Serinibacter salmoneus: one gene and its partner. The protein of the gene in region 1 binds, or shares a complex with, the protein of each later gene. Links are inferred from orthologs where the notes say so. Each region holds a gene or a part of one and is shown in the gene's direction. Other genes may lie near its edges.

Region 1 (3,294 bases):
GGTGGACGATCTCGACCTCGACGCGCCCGAGCCGGTGGTCCGGCTCTTCGGTAAGGGCCGACGGGTCCGCGTGGTGCCGGTCGGCTCCCACGCCACGCGTGCCGTCGGGGCCTACCTCGTGCGGGCGCGGCCCAGCCTTGCTGCCCGTGGCCGTGGGGGAGCGGTCCTGTTCCTCGGTCAGCGCGGCGCGCCGCTGTCCCGGCAGTCCGCGTGGGCCGTGCTGCAGGCATCAGCGCAGCGTGCCGGTCTGGACGCGCACGTCTCCCCGCACACCCTGCGGCACTCCTTCGCCACGCACCTGCTGGCCGGGGGCGCGGACGTGCGGGTGGTCCAGGAGCTCCTCGGGCACGCCTCGGTCACCACCACCCAGATCTACACCCACGTCACGGTGCAGACCCTGCGCGAGGTCTACGCCACCTCCCATCCCCGCGCACAGGGCTGAGGGGACGAGGCAGGGGGCTGCTCCCGTGCGTTCCGGCACGACTCGGCACGTCTCGCCCGCCAGGGGCGCCCGGCGCGATACGGTGAGCCGGTGAGTGATGTGCAGCCGACACTTGACGTCGACACGGCGACCGCGGGGACGACGCCCGCCGATTTCCCCGAGCCTGCGCCACTTGCCTCGCACGGGCCCGCGCGCATCATTGCGATGTGCAACCAGAAGGGCGGCGTGGGGAAGACCACGACCACCATCAACCTGGGCGCCGCGTTGGCGGAGTACGGCCGGCGTGTGTTGCTGGTCGACTTCGACCCGCAGGGTGCCGCGTCGGCGGGTCTGGGGATCAACGCCAACGAGCTCGAGGCCACGATCTACACGGCGTTGATGGCGCCACGATTCGATGTGCACGACATCGTCCACGAGACCTCGGTACCGGGCCTGAACCTGGTGCCGGCGAACATCGATCTGTCCGCCGCCGAGGTACAGCTCGTCAACGAGGTCGCCCGGGAGCAGGCGCTGGCCCGGGTGCTTCGTGGCGTGTCGGAGGAGTACGACGTCATCCTCGTGGACTGCCAGCCCTCGCTCGGCCTGCTGACCGTGAACGCGCTCACCGCCGCCCACGGCGTGATCGTGCCGCTGGAGACGGAGTTCTTCGCGCTGCGCGGGGTCGCGCTGCTGCTGGAGACCATCGAGAAGGTGCGCGATCGCCTCAACCCGCGCCTGCGTACGGACGGCATCCTGGCCACCATGTTCGACGGGCGCACCCTGCACGCCCGCGAAGTGCTCGCGCGTGTGCGGGAGGCATTCGGGGAGGACGTGTTCACCACCGTGATCGGGCGCACCATCAAGTTCCCCGATGCCTCGGTGGCCACCGAACCGATCACCACCTACGCGCCCTCGCACCCGGGCGCGCTCGCCTACCGCACGCTCGCCCGTGAACTCGTCTCCCGCGGCGACGTCGCCTGAGGACCGCAGCCCGGACCGCACCGCGCAAGGTTCCGGCGGCTTCGAGGTCAACCTCGAGAACTTCTCCGGACCGTTCGACCTGCTGCTCTCGCTGATCGCGAAGCACAAGATGGACGTCACCGAGGTGGCGCTGGCGGTCGTCACCGACGACTTCATCGCCCATCTCGCGGCACAGGGCACCTGGGAACTGGACACCGCGAGTGAGTTCCTCGTGATCGGCGCCACCCTGCTCGACCTCAAGGCTGCCCGGCTGCTGCCCGGAGCCGACACCGAGGACCCCGAGGACATGGAACTCCTGGAGGCTCGCGACCTGCTGTTCGCGCGGCTGCTGCAGTACCGCGCGTACAAGCAGGTGGCGGCCGACCTCGGGGACCGGTGGGAGCGTGCCGCGCACTCCTTCCCCCGTGCGGTGGCCCTGGAGGAGGAGTTCGCGGCGCTGTTGCCGGAGTTGGTCCTGGCCATCGGCCCCCAGGACCTGGCCAGGCTGGCGGCACGCGCGTTGACGCCACGGCCGGAACCCGTGGTGGGGATCAGCCACCTGCACACCGCGGTGAGCGTCGCCGAACAGGCCGCCGTGCTGACCGCGCGGCTGCGCCGTGTGCGGGCGGCGACCTTCGCGGAACTGACGGCGGATGCGGACGGTGCGGGCGTCGTCGTCGCGAGGTTCCTGGCGCTGCTGGACCTCTACCGCCGGGCGGCGGTCGATTTCGAGCAGGCCGAGAGCCTCGGCACCCTGACCGTGACCTGGACCGGGGGAGCGGCCGAGGTGGTGGTCTCCTCGGAGTTCGACGAGCCGATAACCTCACCTGGTGACTGAACGGCAGCCGGTACACCAGGCCACCCCTGACGCGGCCGATCTTCCCGACCCCGCTGAGTTGCCGGGCGGTGAGGCCGCCGTGCTCGAGGCGATCCTCGCGGTCGTGGACGAGCCCATCAGCACCGCCCGGATCGCGGCGGTGCTCGGCACCAGCCACGCCGAGGCGCACACCCTGGCGCTCTCGCTGGCCGCGCAGTACCGCGGTGAGGACGGCTCCCGGCCCCGCGGCTTCGAACTGCGGGAGGTCGACGGCGCCTGGCGGCTCTACTCCGCCCCCGCCTACTCCGCGTTCGTGCGCCACCTCGTGCTGGAGGGACAGACGGCGCGGCTGACGCAGGCGTCCCTGGAGACGCTCGCGGTCATCGCCTACCGGCAGCCCGTCACGCGGGGGAGGATCGCGGCCGTGCGTGGGGTGAACGTGGACGGCGTGGTGCGCACACTCCTGGGGCGTGGACTGATCGAGGAGGCGGGACGCGACGGCGAGGGCGGCGCCGTGTTGTACCGCACCACCACCTACTTCCTGGAGCGGATGGGGCTGTCGGATCTCGGGGATCTCCCGCCGCTGGCGCCCTACCTGCCCGAGATCGACGAACTGGACGGGAGCGACCTACGGTGAGCGAGGAGACGAGCGGACGGATCCGCCTGCAGAAGGTACTGGCCGGCGCGGGATTCGGGTCCCGCCGCGCCTGCGAGAACCTGATCGTGGACGGGCGGGTCTCGGTGAACGGCGAGGTGACCGACCAGCTGGGCAGCCGGATGGACCCCGCGGTGGACACGCTGCACGTGGACGGACTGCGGGTCCAGTTGGACGCCTCGAGCCTGACGCTCGCGCTGAACAAGCCCGCGGGGGTGCTCTCGGCGATGTCGGACGACCGCGGCCGCCCCACCCTCGCACCGTGGGTCGAGTCCGCCGGCACCCGCCTGGTGCACGTGGGCCGGTTGGACGCCGAGACCACCGGACTGCTGCTGCTGACCAACGACGGCGAGCTCGCCCATCGTCTCGCGCACCCCTCCTACGAGGTCCCGAAGACCTACGTCGCCACGGTGCGAGGCAGCGTGGGCGCGGGTGCGCGTC
Region 2 (4,629 bases), 460 kb from region 1 along the record:
GCCGTGACCGAGATCCAGCGCTCCCTTGTCCTGCTCAAGCCAGACGCCGTGGCGCGTCGCCTCACCGGCGAAGTGCTCCGTCGCATCGAGGCGAAGGGCTACACCATCACCGCCCTGCAGATGCGCACCGCCGATGAGGCACTGCTCGCCGAGCACTACGCCGAGCACGTCGGCAAGCCCTTCTACCCGCCGCTGGTGGAGTTCATGAGCTCCGGCCCGCTCGTGGCGCTGATCGTCGAGGGCTACCGGGTGATCGAGGGCATCCGCACCCTCATCGGCGCCACCGACCCCACCGCCGCCGCCCCCGGCTCGATCCGCGGCGACCTCGCCGGCGACACCGGCGAGAAGGTCCAGCGCAACCTCGTGCACGCCTCGGACTCCCCGGAGTCCGCCGAGCGCGAGATCGCGCTCTGGTTCGCCGCCTGAGACCCACGTGTACCTGAGGTCGCTGACGCTGCGGGGCTTCAAGTCCTTCGCGTCCGCCACCAGCCTCACCTTCGAGCCGGGCATCACCGTGGTGGTGGGGCCCAACGGCTCCGGCAAGTCCAACGTGGTCGACGCCCTCGCCTGGGTCATGGGCGAACAGGGCGCGAAGTCGCTGCGCGGCGGCCAGATGGCCGATGTGATCTTCGCGGGCACCTCCTCGCGGCCGGCGCTCGGCCGTGCGGAGGTGTCCCTCACGATCGACAACGCCGACGGCGCACTGCCGATCGACTACACCGAGGTGACGATCTCGCGCACCATGTTCGCCTCCGGCGGCAGCGAGTACGCGATCAACGGCACCACCTGCCGGCTCCTGGACATCCAGGACCTGCTCTCCGACTCCGGCCTCGGCCGCCAGATGCACGTCATCGTCGGGCAAGGGCAACTCGATGCGGTCCTGCGCGCCACCCCGGAGGAACGGCGTGGCTTCATCGAGGAGGCCGCCGGGATCCTCAAGCACCGCCGCCGCAAGGACAAGGCGCTGCGCAAGCTCGAGTCCACGGCCGGGAACCTCGCCCGGATCAGCGACCTGGTCACCGAGATCAGACGCCAGCTCGGCCCCCTGGCCAAACAGGCCGCCGTGGCCCGGCGAGCGGCCGTGATCCAGGCCGATCTGCGCGACGCTGCGGCCCGGCTCCTGGCGGATGATCTCGCCGCCGCGCGCCAGGGGTTGCAGGAGGGCCAGGCCGACCTGGCGGCGATCGAGGCACGCAAGAGCGAACTCGAGGCGACGCTCGCGGGCGCCCAGCGGCGCTATGCGGAGCGCGAGGCCGAGGCGGAGCAGGCCGCTCCAGCCCTGGCCCGGGCCACCGAGCAGTGGTACCGCCTCAGCGGTATCCGCGAACGACTGCGGGGAACCGTGTCGCTCGCCGCCGAGCGGCGGGCACTGCTGGACTCCCAGGCCGGTGCGCCACGCACGGGCCCGGACCCGGATGAACTGGATGCGCAGGCCGCGCGCGCCCGCGAACTGGACGCGGAGATCGCCGCGGAGGTCGAGGCAGCCGAACAGGCGTTGGCCGAGGCGACCACCCGCCGTCAGGCCGCCGAGGCCGCTGCCGCCGAGCATGAGCGCGCACTCGCACGGGTGCATCGCGCTGCGGCGGAGCGCCGCGAGGGGCTGGCCCGTCTGGAGGGGCAGGTGGCCGCGGCCACCAGCCGGATCGAGGCCCAGCGCGCCGAGATCGAACGACTCACCGCCGCGCGAGCCGACGCCACCGCGAGGGCCGAGAGAGCGCGCGCCGAGTTCGCCCACCTGGAACAGCAGGTCGCCGGCGACGAACGGGGCGAGGAGGACCTGGACGCCGAGCACGAGCGCGCGATCCAGCGGCAGGACCGTGCCCGCGAGCGCGTGGAGCACCTCACCGAGACCCTGCGTACGGCAGGCGGTGAGGCGGAGCGGTGGCAGGCACGTCTGGAGGCACTCACCCTCTCCAGCGAGCGGGGCGACGGCGCCGCGGCCGTCCTGCAGACCGGGTTGCCGGGGGTGCTCGGCCCGCTCGCCGACCACCTCAGCGTGAGCCAGGGCTGGGAGGCGGCGATCGCCGTCGCGCTGCGGCACGTCCTGGAGGGCGTGCTGGTGCACACCGACGCGGCGCTCGCGGTCTCCGACTGGGTCCTCCGGGAGGACCAACCCCGGCTCTCCCTCGCGTTGGTGCCCGCGGGGGCGGGCGCTGCGGCTGACGGCGATGCTGCTGCTGACGCTGCTGACGCTGCTGACGCTGCTGACGCTGCTGACGCTGCCGACGCTGCCGACGCTGCCGACGCTGCCGACGGTGAGCCTCCGATGTGGGCGTCCGCGGTGGTGCGGTGCGAGGACCAGGCAAGCCACGTCGTCGCGCTGGAACTGGCGGGAGTCGCACTCGCGGAGGACCTGGCGGCGGCGGACGCCGCTCTGGCGCGCGCCGACGTCCGGGAGGTGGTGACCCGGGACGGTGCGGTGCACACCCGTGGGCGGGTGGAGGTCGGCCAGCCGCGGGAACGCAACCTCATCGCACTGAACGCTGCCCGGGCGGAGGCCGAGGCCGGGCTCGAGGATGCCCGCGCCCGTGCGGACCGCGCCCGGTTCGACCTGACGAGCGCGCAGGAGGAGGTCACCGAGGCCTCCGCGCAGGTGCGTGACGCGCTGGCGGCGCTGAACGCCTCGGATGCCCGGTTGGCCGCCGTGGCCGACCAGCTCGGGCGCCTGGGTTCGCAGATTCGTGCCGCTGCGGCCGAGGCGGAGCGCTCCCAGGGCGCGATCGCGACCGCGCAGGACGCCCTCCGGCAGCGCGAGGCCGAACGCGCCGACTTGCAGGACCGCCTCGCTGCCGCCCGCACGGGTGACGCGGACGGCTCCGGGGAGGCGGCGGACGTCGCGAAGGCCACACAGTCCCGCGACGCCGCCCAACAGGAGGCGGCGGCGGCACGGACGGCGGAGACGGACGCCCGCCTTCTGGCCCGCACCGCGCAGGAGCGGCAGCGTGCGGCGGGTGGCCGGGCGCACCGCTTGGCGGCCGCCGCGCAGGCGGAGCGCCAGTCGCGGCGCGAGGCGGAGATCGCGCGCGAGGCACGGCGGCGGCGCAGCCGGACAGCGGCTGACGTGGTACGTGAGGGGGAGGAGGCACTGGCCCTCCTGGAGCGTTCCCTCGCCGCCGCAAGCCTGGCGCGTGAGGGCGCTGCGGCACGGCGCGATGAGACCGCCGGCCTGCTGGCCGCTGCCCGCTCCGAGGTGGAGTCGATCCGGGAGGAACTGCGGCTCGCAAGCGACGCCGCGCACCGGGACGAGGTCGCTCGGGCCGAGCACCGGCTGCGGGTGGAGACCCTGGAACAACGCGCGCTCGACGAACTCGGGCTCGAGGGGGACATCCTCGTGGAGGAGTACGGGCCGGATCAGCCGGTGCCTGTCCTGGAGGAGGTCCCGCCCACCGACGGCGAAGAGAGCACCGGACCGGCCGAGCCGCGCACCGTGCCCTACGACCGGGCCGCCCAGACCAAGCGCTTGAAAGCGGCGGAACGCGCGCTCACGTTGCTGGGGAAGGTGAACCCGCTGGCGTTGGAGGAACACGCGGCGTTGGAGGAGCGACACGCTTTCCTCGTGGAGCAACTCGCCGACGTGAAGAAGACGCGCGCGGACCTCATGCGCATCGTGGCGGAGATCGATGCACGGGTCGAGGAGGTCTTCACCGAGGCGTGGGCAGATACCGAGCGGGAGTTCCGCGGGGTCTTCGACCGTCTGTTCCCCGGCGGGGAGGGCCGTCTCGTGCTGACCGATCCCACATCCATGCTGACCACGGGCATCGAGGTGGAGGCGCGACCACCGGGCAAGAATGTCAAGCGGCTGTCGTTGCTGTCCGGTGGGGAGCGTTCCCTGACCGCCGTGGCGCTCCTGGTGGCGATCTTCCGGGCCCGACCGAGCCCGTTCTACGTGATGGACGAGGTCGAGGCAGCCCTGGACGACGTGAATCTCTCCCGACTCCTGGAGATCTTCACGGAACTGCGGTCGGATTCCCAGCTCATCGTGATCTCCCACCAGAAACGCACGATGGAGATCGCCGATGCCCTCTATGGGGTGACGATGCGCGGCGATGGTGTCTCGCGGGTGGTCTCCCAACGGCTGGGTTCCTCGGATTCAGCGGCCGGTCCGCCCTCGACCAGGGGCGCGGGGGAGTCCCCGCCCGAGATCTCCGGGCGGGTGTGAGAGAACTCACGAGACCTTCACATCTCCTCCGCCCCGCCTGCGGGTCGAGCGGGGAACGGGACGGGGATACTGAATGACATGTCTGGCCTTCCCGCGCTCGCTGTGGTGTTCCTTGCTGTCGCCCTCACGATCGGCATCCTGGTCGTGATGATGTCCGCACACCGCCCGGAACAGGGTTGGTGGGCAATGCTGCGCGGCGTCTTCGTGGACGACGCGACGGCCTCACAATCAGCGCAGGCCCCGGCTCGCGGGGCCGGCGCACGCGGGGCCGGTGCACGCGGTGATCGCTTCGATGAACTCCAGGACGAGGCCACTCTCGCCGACATCTTGGCGGACGCGGAGAGCGGACCGGGCTACCTGACGGTGCCGCAGCGGTACGAGGAACGTTTCGACGCGCGCTTGGAGGAGTTCGTGGCCCGCCAGCGGCAGAAGGCTCGGGAGCGTGACCTCGAGCGAGCGCGCGCCGGTGA

What was found.
Region 2: the proteins of ATL40_RS06305 (region 1) and smc are in contact, whole or in part, in a crystal structure (PDB 3ZGX), measured with the Bacillus subtilis proteins. The link is inferred for Serinibacter salmoneus from one-to-one orthologs.

What each region holds. Positions count from the first base shown.
Region 1 is NZ_PDJD01000001.1:1,429,189-1,432,482, reverse strand. Bases 305-3,294 are described here. They hold ATL40_RS06305 (segregation and condensation protein A), read left to right. Parts: upstream 305-1,370; coding sequence 1,371-2,219; downstream 2,220-3,294. Other genes in these bases: ATL40_RS06295 (pseudouridine synthase), read left to right, coding at 2,832-3,294; scpB (SMC-Scp complex subunit ScpB), read left to right, coding at 2,212-2,835; ATL40_RS06310 (ParA family protein), read left to right, coding at 542-1,402; xerD (site-specific tyrosine recombinase XerD), read left to right, coding at 305-442. Also shown: more of xerD, read left to right, coding at 1-304. UniProt on the Bacillus subtilis protein: Participates in chromosomal partition during cell division. May act via the formation of a condensin-like complex containing Smc and ScpB that pull DNA away from mid-cell into both cell halves.
Region 2 is NZ_PDJD01000001.1:967,317-971,945, forward strand. The notes cover bases 35-4,359. They hold smc (chromosome segregation protein SMC), read left to right. Parts: upstream 35-433; coding sequence 434-4,159; downstream 4,160-4,359. Other genes in these bases: ndk (nucleoside-diphosphate kinase), read left to right, coding at 35-426; ATL40_RS04185 (hypothetical protein), read left to right, coding at 4,238-4,359. Also shown: more of ndk, read left to right, coding at 4-34; more of ATL40_RS04185, read left to right, coding at 4,360-4,629. UniProt on the Bacillus subtilis protein: Required for chromosome condensation and partitioning.